2 linked regions of the Terriglobus albidus genome follow. The protein of the gene in region 2 interacts with the protein of the main gene of each other region in a pairwise test. Links are inferred from orthologs where the notes say so. Each region holds a gene or a part of one and is shown on either strand. Other genes may lie near its edges.

Region 1 (3,775 bases), 930 kb from region 2 along the record:
GGCAGCAGGAGCAGCGGCAGCCTTGCCCGCGCCTCCGCCGATGACGGCGACCACGGTATTGATGGCAACGGTCGCACCCGCCTCTACCTTGATCTCGCTCAACACACCGGCTGCGGGCGAGGGAATCTCGGCGTCAACCTTGTCGGTCGAGATCTCAAAGAGCGGCTCGTCACGCTGGACGGAGTCGCCGACCTTCTTCAGCCACTTGGTGATGGTGCCTTCCGTGATGGACTCACCCATCTGGGGCATGACGACGTCTGTACCCGGACCGGCAGCAGGCGCAGCAGCGGGAGCCGAAGCAGCCGCAGAACCAGTGTTCTGTGCGGGCTCCTGCTTGGCTTCGGTAGCGGCAGCTTTATCGTCAGCGGCAGCCGGAGCGGGAGCGGCGACAACTGCCGAGCCCTCTTCCGCAATGATGGCAACGACACTGTTCACGCCGACCGTGGCGCCTTCCTGCACCTTGACTTCGGTCAGAATGCCGGCTGCGGGCGAGGGAATCTCGGCATCCACCTTATCGGTCGAGATCTCGAAGAGCGGCTCGTCGCGCTCTACCTTGTCGCCCGGCTTCTTCAGCCACTTGGTCAGGGTGCCTTCGGTGATGGACTCGCCCATCTGGGGCATGACTACGTCAGTCGGCATGATGATCCTTGAGAAAGTGAATTCAAATTACAAGTGAAACTGAGGTCGAGCGGCCGTCCAGCGAACGGAGCTCACTGCAACTCCCGATTCTATACCGCATAAAACAGGCTCGAAAACCGTCCCAAACCGATAAACGAACATTTAGGCGATATTCATCAACTCGTCGAGTGAGTCCACCGCCAGCATCTGCCGTTGAAAGACGTGGCCCATGTGACGTGCCGCCGAGTTGGCTGCGTTGGCCAGCGTCGGCGCTGGTTCCCGGCCTTCCGGCGCCTCCAACTCCAGGCTGGTGACGGCGCGGTCGGTGATGCCGCAGGGCACGATCAGATCGAAATCGCGAAGGTCCGTGGTCACATTCAATGCAAAGCCATGCGAGGTGACGCCCATGGAGACATGCACGCCGAAGGCGCAGATCTTCTTCTCCGGGATCGATCCGCCGGGGATGGTCCAGACGCCGGTGCGGCCTTTCACCCGCTGAGTGAGCACACCGAAGTCATGGCAGACGCGAATGATGACCTCTTCCAGCATGCGCATGTAGTCGACTGGCCCAAGGTGCGGCCCGCGCTTGCCCGGCCAGTCGCCGCGCAGATCGAAGATGGGATAGCCGACAAGCTGTCCCGGACCGTGATAGGTCACATCGCCGCCGCGGTTGATCTCGTGCAGCTCCACGCCCTTGCGAGCCAGCAGTTCATCGCTGGCGAGGACGTTTTCGCGATGGGAGTTGCGGCCCAGCGTCAGTACGGGAGGATGCTCCAGCAGGATCAGCGTATCGCCGATACGGTTCTGCTTGCGCGCCTCGATGACCTGCCGTTGGATCTCAAGACCGTCAGCGTAGGTGGTTCGTCCGAGTTGAAGGAGGTGAATGTACTGCATCGCGCCTTGCTTAAGGGCACGGCTTCAGCCGTGCCGCAACCATCTGGAGAAGGCAAGGGGCTTTAGCCCCTGAGGTCCATCCTCAGAAGCTAAAGCCCCATGTCCTTCGAATCGAATCGCTAAACGTTGATTGCCATGCCTTCAACCGAGGCGAAGCCGTCGAGCAGGGCCTCGGCAACGGTCGGGTGAGCGTGCACGGTGAACATCATGGACTCGATGGTCGCTTCGAGTTCCATCGCCGTCACCGCTTCCGCAATGATGTCGGTGGCCAGCGGACCAATGATGTGTACGCCGAGGATCTCGCCGTACTTCTTATCGGCGACTACCTTGATGAAGCCGTCGTGCGAACCCAGGATCGTTGCCTTGGAGTTGCCGACGAACGGGAACTTACCGACCTTCACGTCGTAGCCGGCTTCCTTTGCCTTGGCTTCCGTCAGACCCACGGAACCGATCTGCGGCTCGCAGTAGGTGCAGCCCGGGATCAGGTTGCGCTTCATCGGCTTGGCATACTTTCCTGCCAGCTTGGCGGCAACCAGCATGCCGGCGGTGGAACCGGAGTGTGCGAGCTGCGGGAAGCCCATGACGATGTCGCCAATGGCATAGACGCCTGGCTCGGCGGTCTGCATGTACTCGTCCACCTCGACGAAGCCGCGGTCTACCTTGACCTTAGTCTTATCGATACCGACGTTGCCGGTGCGGGGAGCGCGGCCCACGGCGACCAGAACCTTCTCCGCTTCCTTCGCGGCAGGCTTGCCGTCGCTGGTGGTGAAGTCGACCTTCACGCCGCTCTTGGTCTTTTCGATCTTGTCGACCTTGGCGGAGAGATGCACGTCGATGCCGCGCTTTTTGAACTGGCGCAGCAGTTCCTTGGAGACCTCTTCGTCTTCGGCCGGCACGATACGCGGCAGAGCCTCGATAACCGTAACCTCTGAGCCGAAGCTGCGGAAGATGGAGGCGAACTCGACACCCACGGCGCCTGAGCCGATGACTACGAGCGACTTTGGAACCGAGTCCATCGAGAGGATCTCGATGTTGGTCATGATCTTGTCGTCAGCGGTGTAGCCGGGGAGCATACGGGCATCGGAACCGGTAGCCAGCACAACATTCTTGGCCTGGACCTGCGACTCCTTACCGCCCTCGATGGCGATGGTGTGCACGCCACCCTTGGCCGCACCGGTCAGCTTGCCGTAGCCGCGCACCACCGTGATCTTGTTCTTCTTCATCAGAAAGTCGAGACCCTTGGTGTGCTTGGTGACGATGTCCGCTTTGCGGCCGACGACGGCGGGCCAGTTCACCTTGACCTCGCCGGTGGTCTCCAGGCCGAACTCCTTGGCGTGCTTGAAGTGATCGTAGACCTCGGCGGAGAACAGGATGGCCTTGGTGGGAATGCAACCCACATGCAGGCAGGTACCGCCAATCTTGTCGGTAGCCTCAATCAATGCCACCTTCAGCCCATACTGCGCCGCACGGATCGCACAGGTGTATCCCGCGGGTCCGCCGCCAATTACTGCAACATCAAAGATCGTATCTGCCAAGGGAATCTCCGTTTACTTCAAGACGTGGGATGACACAAACGTCACCATTTTACGCTGCCCGGCATTGCCGTGCGATTTTCGATATGACATGGCCGATAACAGCACAACTATAGGATGTGGGACGATGCCGCCGCGATTCGCTCCAACTGGAAGCAGTGGTGCTGCATATGCACAGCGAAGAAGTCGAGCATGCTGGAAAGGTCCATCCAGCCCGCCGATGGATGCCGGAAAATGCCGCCCTGCAATCCCTCCGGTGTTGTTGAGAGAAAGGTCTCCAACTCCTTCCGCGTCCTTTGCCACTCCGTCAGAACCTGGTCCCAATCGGGGTTGTTCTCCGGGAGGACATGGCTGGCGATCTCCGGAACCTTCACTCTGCGATCGGTTGAGAAGAGCCGGTGAAGAAATCGGACGTTGACACGGTCCTGTTTCTCGACCTCATGCGGCTGCGCGATATTTTGACGCGCCGCCCGCAGAGCCGTAGCCTCGGTCTTCGCCAGATGGCAGACCACCTCAGTCGCAGACCAGGCCTCGGGCTCCTCGCGGAACGATCGCCGTGCGGGAGTCCACTCTAAGAGCGGCGCCAGCAACAGCTTCTTCTGCTCCTCCAGCTCGCCGAGCGTAGGCATCACCTACCCAATGGTTCCCGCCGCATCAATCGTCGCCTTCACCATTGCGTCAATGCCCATGCAGGAGTTAAGTAGCAGGTGATAGAGATGGCGATCGGCCCA
Region 2 (8,496 bases):
TCCGGGCAGAATCAGAAATGCGTCTGCCTTCTCTCCCATCAGTGCCTTGCGATCATGCATGGTCTTCACGATATGAAGTTCAGTGATCTCGTGATGCGCTACTTCCATGTCGACCAGCACATGCGGAATCACACCAGTCACACGCCCACCTGCGCCAAGCGTCGCATCGGCCACCGCGCCCATCAGGCCGACACGGGCGCCACCATAAATTAGACCGATATTCTGCAGGGCGAGCTGTCTTCCAAGGTCCTCGGCGACAGCCCGATACTCAGGCCTGATTCCATTGGCAGAGGCGCAAAAGACACAGATATTGCGGGAAGGCGAGATGGCTGCCGGCGAAGACATACTCCATTAGAGTACGCCTTCACCGCCAGCCATCCGGTAGGGGAGCGGATTGAGAAATGTGAACCTTAGTTCAACGCCAGGGTAGCGTTGTTCATGTCCTTGGAGAGCTGCACCATCAGGGTGCCAGCGGCGACCTTGTCGGTGGCAGTGTTGCTGTAAACACGGGTACCGTCAGCGGCTTCGAGCTGCTTGCTGCTCTTTGCGGCGATCGTCACAACGTCATCGCCGATACGAAGCTCGCGTGCCTCATTGGAATCGTTACGAACGGTGAACTTGATGGTCTTGCCGGCTTTCTTCATGGAGGTCTGTGTATCCGGGGTGCCCTTCTTGAAGAACGATGCGGCGTGCGCGGTAGGGGCCAAAGTCATGGCGGTGAAGGCGATTGCGAAAGCGGCGCGCGTAACAGTCTGACGGTTCATGTGAGTTCTCTCCTTTACGGTGGCTGATCGAATCTCATCTGGCCTAGGTTCAGGTGATTTCGTCACGCAGGAGGCATTACGCGGCCTGTTCCCACTTTGTTCCACCTTTTTTCGAAATTAATTTCGAGTAATTTTCTGCACTTTGCCTGCTAACGTCCGCTCGTCACGGCTGTCTTATATGCTCTTGTGCGCTGCGGCGGTAAACTTGATGCAGGAGTAGTTTTCTCGTCTTGCAGCATCTTCTCGACAAGTTGAATCCGCAGCAAAGAGCCGGTGTAGAGACCGTCGATGGCCCTGTGTTGCTGCTTGCCGGCGCCGGTTCCGGTAAGACCCGCGTCATCACGCACCGCATCGCGTACCTGATTGATCAACGGGGTGTCTCTCCTGATTCCATCCTCGCCGTGACCTTTACCAACAAGGCCGCGAAGGAGATGGAAGAACGCGTCCTCGCACTTCTGGGCCACGGCTCGCTCTCCAAACCTTCGATCTCGACCTTTCACTCGTTCTGTGTGCGCACACTGCGCCGCGATATCGAAGCGCTGCGTGTGAACAACGTCGGTCTCACCAAAACATTCGCCATCTATGACGAGACCGATCAGCAGGCCGTCGTGAAGCAGGCGCTGAAGCGGCTGGGCATCGATGACAAGCAGTTGAAGCCGCGTGTTGCCCTTGGACGAATCTCATGGGCGAAGAATCACATGATCGATCCGCAGGAGTACTTCCTCAACTCCGCCAATCCCCTGGAAGAGCGGATCGCACACATCTTCAAGATCTATAAACAGGAGCTGGCCAAAGCGAACGCGCTGGACTTCGACGATCTTCTGCTCGAGACCGTGCGCCTGTTCAAGTCCTCCTCAGAAACACGCGAGCGCTACAACCGCCGCTATCGCTACATCCTCATCGACGAGTACCAGGACACCAACCGTCCGCAGTACGAGCTGATGAAGATGCTCGCCGGCGATCATCACAACGTCTGCGTCGTCGGCGATGAAGATCAGTCCATCTATAGCTGGCGCGGTGCCGATATTCGCAACATCCTCGAGTTCGAAAAAGACTTTCCCGAGGTACAGACCATCCGTCTGGAACAGAACTACCGTTCCACCCAGGTCATTCTTGAAGCCGCAGGCGCCGTCGTCTCGAACAACACGCAGCGCAAGGGCAAGAACCTCTTCACCACGCGCGATGGCGGATCACTGATCGGCTACTACGAAGCTCCTGACGGGGAAAACGAAGCTCTCTTCATCGCCGATCGTCTCAAAAGCTATCTAAGGAAGGCTTCAGAAGCTGACGGCGAGGCGCGCTGCGCTATCCTCTACCGCACCAATTCGCAGTCACGTCTGGTGGAAGAAGCGCTGCGCCGTTACCAGATTAAGTACACGATGGTCGGCGGCTTCTCGTTCTACGAACGCTCCGAGATCAAAGACATGATCAGCTACCTGAAGCTGGTCCAGAATCCGCATGATTCCGTCGGCCTGGCACGCGTCATCAACGCGCCTGCACGGGGCATCGGCAAGACTACGATGGAGACGCTCGAGCGCCTGGCACTCGAGACCGGCATGTCCACATGGGATGCCATTGGCCAGGCCATCAAACAACGCCTGCTGCCGCAACGCGCCCTAACCGCGCTCGAAGGCTTCAAACGGCTGATCGAAGATGCGCGCGCCATGCTTGGTCCTGACTTTGCAGAGAAGCTCGCCGAAGATACGGCCGCCGCAACAGACGAAGATGTATCGTTTTCGTTCGCCGAAGCAGAAGCAGAGGTTGAAAACGAAGAGGCCGACACCTCCTTCGACACCAGCTTCAATTTCAACTTCAACTTCGACTTCGGCCCGACGGAGGAACAATCTTCCATCGCCCCGGAAAACGCACACGGTACCGAGGATGTCTCCTTCAATCCCTTCGCTCCGGTATTGGAGAAGCCCACTCCTGCGTCCAAAGCCGATGCTTCCAAGGAAGATGCCTCGACGGAAAAGCTTGAGACCAGCATCCGCGTCGACGGCTTCCGCGCGCCCGGAGATCCGGCGACACTTCCCGAGCTGATCAAGTTCCTCAACGACCGCTCCGGCTACATCCGTGCCCTTGAAGACGAAGGCACGCCCGAAGCCTTCTCCCGCATTGAAAACCTGAAGGAACTGGCCAATGCCGCCCAGGACGCCCAGGAACGCGGCGAGACCCTGGCCGACTTCCTCGACCACGCCGCCCTGGTCTCCGACGTCGACCAGTACCAGGCCGATGCCAAAGTCACGCTGATGACCCTGCATGCGGCCAAAGGCCTCGAATTTCCGCTGGTCTTTCTCTGCGGCATGGAAGAGGGACTCTTTCCGCACTCGCGTGTCCTGCAGGATCCCACTGGGCTCGAAGAAGAGCGCCGCCTCTGCTACGTGGGCATCACCCGCGCCATGGACACGCTGATCATCACCCGGGCACGCTACCGCCGCCGCTACGGCAATGACATGCCAGAGGCGAGCATGCCCTCGCGCTTCCTGGAGGAGATCCCCTCCCGGCTGATGGAGGACCTCGGCAGCCCGCGTCCCACCCCGTCCTGGTCGAGCGGCGAGAGCCGCTACGGTGGCGGACGCTATGGCCAGCAGCGGCGCGATCCCTATGAGGAGGGCGAACGCCACTACTCCTACGAGGACGAAGACCAGTCCGGCAGCCGCGGACGTCCACAGCAACGCTATGGCAGCGGCAGCGGGGGCGGCCGTTCCGGCTCCTCGATGGACAACATCGCCAGCTTCTTCTCCCAGCGCGGCCAGAAGGTCTCCCGCCCGAAGATGGACCTCCCTGAGCCTACCGGCAAGACCGGCATGGCCCGCGGAACCCGGGTCCGGCACCCCAAATACGGGGAAGGAATCCTGGTTCGGCGTGAAGGCGAGGGGGATGACGCCAAAATTACGGTAGAATTTCAGAAGCACGGCGTTAAGAAGCTGGTGGAGAAGTTTGCCCAGCTCGAACGCATCTAGGCCGCATCCAAGGGATTCCGCATCCAGGCGACCTGGGCGTGCAACGTTTTCAGAGAACAGAGAGAAGACATTGGCAAATACCAAGAGCGTTACCGACACAACCGAGCGCAAGAAACTGAAGCGCGCTGCCCGTAAGAAGGCGGCTCCCAAGGCCAAGCGCACCACCCCGCGCGGCTCCAACAAGCAGAAGGTCCGGAAGTTGTCACGCGGTCAGTCCAAGCGTTAATAAGCCGCACGCTCTTCCAACAAGCAGTCAAAGCAGGGCCCGCCTACGCAGCGGGCCCTGCTTTTTGCCGTCTGGAATCTCATTGCCTCCAGACCGATGGAGCATTTCTCCTAAGGGTGTGAAAGCGGAGTTTTGGCTGTTTGCGCCGTTTTCCTGCGAAGAAAACGGCATTCGCAGATTTATCCAAAGCTACAGTATTAGGAGAATTGCTCTAATCTTGCTGTAATCGAACCTGAACCGACACCACATCCGCAGGAGCACTTCGCTGGCCCGGCAAATCTTCGCCACTAAATCCATTGACAAGCTCATCGCTGAGTCAGAGCAACCGGAACGAAGCCTGAAAAAGACACTCGGCCCGGTCTCACTCACCGCGCTGGGCATCGGCGCCGTCATCGGCTCCGGCATCTTCACTGTCATTGGAACGGCCATCGGCGGCAATCCCTCCAAGTTCGCGGACTGGAAGGCTTCGCCCATCATCGATCTGATCCTGCATCACGGTTCGGTCGCCGGCCGCCCAGGCGCCGGCCCAGCCCTGGCGCTCTCACTGATTCTGGTCGCCATCGTCTGTGGCCTGACCGGCCTCTGTTACGCCGAGCTCGCCAGCATGATTCCGATCGCCGGCTCGGCCTACACCTACACCTACGCCACCCTGGGCGAGCTCATCGCCTGGATCATCGGCTGGGATCTCATCCTCGAATACGCCTTCTCGAACATGAGCGTCTCGGTCGGCTTCGCTGCACACGTCGTCGACCTGATCGACTGGCTCGGCATCAAGATGGATCCCAAGTGGCTCTCTCCGGCCTATCTGCCGCTTGGCCTGCAGGATCTTGCCGGGCACGATATTTACCAACCGGGCTGGCACTTTGGCTTCAATATTCCGGCCTTCCTCATCGTGCTGATCCTCACCGTGATCCTCGTCCGCGGTATCCGTGAATCCGCCCGGACCAACAACGTCATGGTGCTGGTGAAGATCTTCGCCATCCTGCTCTTCATCTTCTTCGGCCTGAGCTTCATCCATCCCGGCAACTACCACCCGTTCATCCCGAACGGCTTCCCGGGCGTGCTCGCCGGCGGCTCGATCATCTTCTTCACCTATATCGGCTTCGATTCCGTCTCTACCGCGAGTGAGGAGTGCCGCGATCCCAGGCGCGATGTTCCCATCGGCATCATCGCTACGCTGGTGATCTGCACTCTGCTCTACGTCGGAGTCGCCGCTATCCTGACCGGCATGGTGCCCTGGCAGTCCATCGCGGGAGATGCCGCTCCCGTGGTCACCGCGCTCAAACGCATCAGCCTCACGCCCGAAGGTCATCGCCTGCATTGGGTGCGTCTGGCGGTACTTCTCGGAGCCATCGTCGGCATGATCTCCTCCATTCTGGTCTTCCAGCTTGGTCAGGCCCGCGTCTGGTTCGCGATGTCACGCGATCGCCTGCTGCCCGATGTCTTCAGCAGCCTGAACCCGAAGTACCGCACCCCGGCCTTCGCGACCTGGTTCGCAGGCATCCTCGTAGCCATTCCGTCGGGCCTCTTCGATGTGGGCTCGTTCGCCGAGATGTCGAACATCGGAACCCTCTTCGCATTCGTTCTGGTTTCCATCGGCGTCATCGTATTACGGCGCCGTCAGCCGGAACGTCATCGCGGCTTCCGCGTTCCCTTCGGCCCGGTCATTCCCATCCTCAGCACCGTCTGCTGCCTGCTTCTGATGGCAGGCCTGCCGGCGATCACCTGGGTACGCTTCTTCGTTTGGCTGACGATCGGCCTTGTAGTCTACTTCTCCTACAGCCGCAAACGCAGTGAGTTCGCGCCCAAGGCAGAGAGCGTCGCTAGATTGCAGGAAAGGTGATTACCACGACCTTCGCATGCTCTCCACTGAGAGCGCGATACCGGCCAGCGGCATGTCCATCAACGTTGCCTGCTAGAGCATTTTCCCTGTTGCTGGGTATCCCGCTAGAGGAGTGCAGCGGCGTTTTCATTGCGGAAAACGCCCATAGATGCGGAAGCCCTACACGGCACCTACAGGGAAAAATGCTCTATTGCCCGGTACACTAACATTTATGCCGCAACGGCCTGCGTATCCTCTCGACCTCGAACCGCGCGACTGGCTCCGCCGACTGCCGAAGTGTGAGCTGCACCTGCACCTCGAGGGCACGATCGAGCCGGAGACTCTGGTCGAGCTCTCCCGCCGGCATGATGCCACTCCCCTTACGCTGGAACAGGCCCGCGCACTCTACCGGTACGACAACTTCCTTGAGTTTCTGATGGCCTTCAAGGCCGTGACCGAACGCCTGCAGACACCAGAAGACTACGAGCTGATCACCTACAACATGGTGAGCGCGCTGGCCGCCCAAGGCGTCGTGCATGCCGAGGCCTACGTCTCTTTCGGCATCATCTATTTCATCAAGCAGCTCGAAGTCGAGCCGTTCGTCGAAGGCATGGAGCGTGGCCGCCTGCGCGCCGAAAAAGACTTCGGCGTCACGCTGCTTTGGATCATCGATGCCGTACGCCACTTCGGCGTGGAGGAAGCCGCCCGCGTCTTTCGCAAAGCCGCCGAACTGCGCGAGCAGTACCCCAGCATCGTAGGCATCGGCATCGGCGGCGACGAAGCACGCGGCCCTGCCGATCAGTTCCGCGATCTCTATCTCGAAGCCAGAAAGGCCGGCCTGCGGCTGACAGCACACGCCGGTGAATCAGTCGGCCCGCACAGCATCTGGTCTGCCATCAACATCGGCGCGGAACGCATCGGCCACGCTCTCACCGCCACCCAGGATACGGAGCTTCTGGAGGTGCTCGCCGAAAAGCAGATTCCTCTGGAGCTGAACATCACCAGCAACCTGAAGACAGGCTGTTGCCCTTCGCTCGACTCCCATCCGGCACGCGACTACTTCCACTCCGGCCTGATGGTCACGCTCAACTCCGACGACCCACCCATGTTCGGCGCCAACCTGCTGGACGAATACATCCTCGCCCACGAGCAACTCGAGTTCACCCTGGAACAGATGCGCGAGCTCGCCGCCAACTCCGTAGAAGCCAGCTTCCTAGGCCCGGAACGCAAGCTGGCGTTGCTGCGGCGGGTGGAACAGTTCTAGAAAAGCGATTGAATAATTGAAGGATGGAATGATTGAATAACGCCGCTGCGCCTGACACGGACATCATTCAATTATTCAATAATTCCATCATTCAATTTCTCAGGGAGCAGGTACCATCACTGCATTCGGATCCACCTTCGGAATCCCGAAGTGACCGCTCAGATGCAATAGATCCAGCGGACGAAGCTGGCATGAGATCGAGATGAAACTCATCTGGCGAGACTGGCGGATCAGTACCGAGACATCGTCAATCTGTGCTCCGCTGAAGTGCATCCATAGATCGGTCCCTGTTCCGGGATCGCGCTGGTTTGCATTTACCAGGTGCTTCCACCCCGCGGCTTTGTACTCAGCGGCTACCGACGCCATCTGCTGCGGGTCATAGCCGATCTCGTCGCGGAAGTGATAGTTGGTTACGGTAATTCCGTGGATCGCCGCGGCAGCTCGGCGAGCGTCTTCATCCGCTATCAGCGAATCCGCGGAGTCCAACATTGCCTTGTCAAAGCTGAAGCTGGAGCGCGATCCGGCGGAGCCCATCATCTCCACCCCCTCGGGGATACGGTTCATCAAGGGTTGCTGCGCACCGGAGCCGGCGCTAAATGACAGAGCCAGCAGCGGTAATGCCAGAAAACGAAGCCAGGAACGCATCTTCATCACCTTCTTAAGAACCCGAAGTTGACGAGTTGGTTACTCATGGACAGAAAATTTCCCCGGAAACTAAGGCTTTCTGCAAGCCATGCCGATGGTGCGTTATGATGCATGGCATGAAGCCGTTTGGAAAGCGCCGCATTTTTGGCACAAGGCTCGATAAGATTCCTGCCGTAGTGATTGAATCTCTACCCAGCAGCGAGCCCTCGCGCTCGCGCGTGCTGAAGACCGTCGGCTGGGTCTCCGCCGGCCTCGGCGCCGTTGCTCTGGGCCTCTTCGTAGGCCGCGAGTTGCGCCAACGCTACAAGTTCAATCGCCGCACCCCTTACGACGCCTACTCGCACGCAGGCGACGAGATGCAGGATGTGGAGTTCGGCGTAGGAATCTAAAGGCAGGTTGCCAGTTAACAGTTTCCAGTTCACGCGTTAAGGCATGGGTAGAGTCGAGAATTCGATCTCTCCCATGCCTTAAGTATTTAACCGACCTACAGAAACCGCCACTAAGCCTCCAACTGGCAACTGGCAACCGTTAACTGGCAACTGTTGCTTCATTTACCATGCCCCTATGAGCATGCAAAAACTGGCTTTTCTCTTTCCTGGGCAGGGTTCCCAGGCGGTCGGCATGGGCCGCGATCTCTATGACAATTTTCCAGTCGCAAAAGCGGTCTTTGACGAAGCCGATGCTGCGCTTGGGTTTCCGCTCTCGAAGCTCTGCTTCGAAGGCCCGGAAGAGGAGCTGAAGCTCACGGAAAATACGCAGCCTGCGATCCTGACGGTCTCCGTGGCCGTCCTTCGCGTGCTCGAAGAGAAGGG

Evidence for each region. Proteins that work in one complex are often made in the same cells at the same time.
Region 1: the proteins of FTW19_RS06905 (region 2) and lpdA interact in binary tests that used the Escherichia coli proteins (3 or more experiments, as listed by UniProt). The link is inferred for Terriglobus albidus from one-to-one orthologs.

The regions. Positions count from the first base shown.
Region 1 is NZ_CP042806.1:785,328-789,102, reverse strand. What follows is about bases 840-3,775. They hold lpdA (dihydrolipoyl dehydrogenase), read right to left. Parts: upstream 3,048-3,775; coding sequence 1,632-3,047; downstream 840-1,631. Other genes in these bases: FTW19_RS03285 (AAA family ATPase), read right to left, coding at 3,677-3,775; FTW19_RS03290 (DinB family protein), read right to left, coding at 3,155-3,673; lipB (lipoyl(octanoyl) transferase LipB), read right to left, coding at 840-1,512. Outside these bases: FTW19_RS03305 (2-oxo acid dehydrogenase subunit E2), read right to left, coding at 1-639; more of lipB, read right to left, coding at 781-839. UniProt on the Escherichia coli protein: Lipoamide dehydrogenase is a component of the glycine cleavage system as well as of the alpha-ketoacid dehydrogenase complexes.
Region 2 is NZ_CP042806.1:1,712,584-1,721,079, reverse strand. Bases 620-3,927 are described here. They hold FTW19_RS06905 (ATP-dependent helicase), read left to right. Parts: upstream 620-994; coding sequence 995-3,727; downstream 3,728-3,927. Other genes in these bases: FTW19_RS25730 (hypothetical protein), read left to right, coding at 3,798-3,927; FTW19_RS06910 (hypothetical protein), read right to left, coding at 620-764. In the rest of the region: FTW19_RS06915 (TIGR00730 family Rossman fold protein), read right to left, coding at 1-345; more of FTW19_RS06910, read right to left, coding at 411-619; more of FTW19_RS25730, read left to right, coding at 3,928-3,953; FTW19_RS06900 (amino acid permease), read left to right, coding at 4,231-5,796; add (adenosine deaminase), read left to right, coding at 6,008-7,039; FTW19_RS06890 (hypothetical protein), read right to left, coding at 7,139-7,690; FTW19_RS06885 (hypothetical protein), read left to right, coding at 7,801-8,073; fabD (ACP S-malonyltransferase), read left to right, coding at 8,255-8,496. UniProt on the Escherichia coli protein: A helicase with DNA-dependent ATPase activity. Unwinds DNA duplexes with 3'-5' polarity. Translocates on single-stranded DNA with 3'-5' polarity. Initiates unwinding more efficiently from a nicked substrate than double-stranded DNA.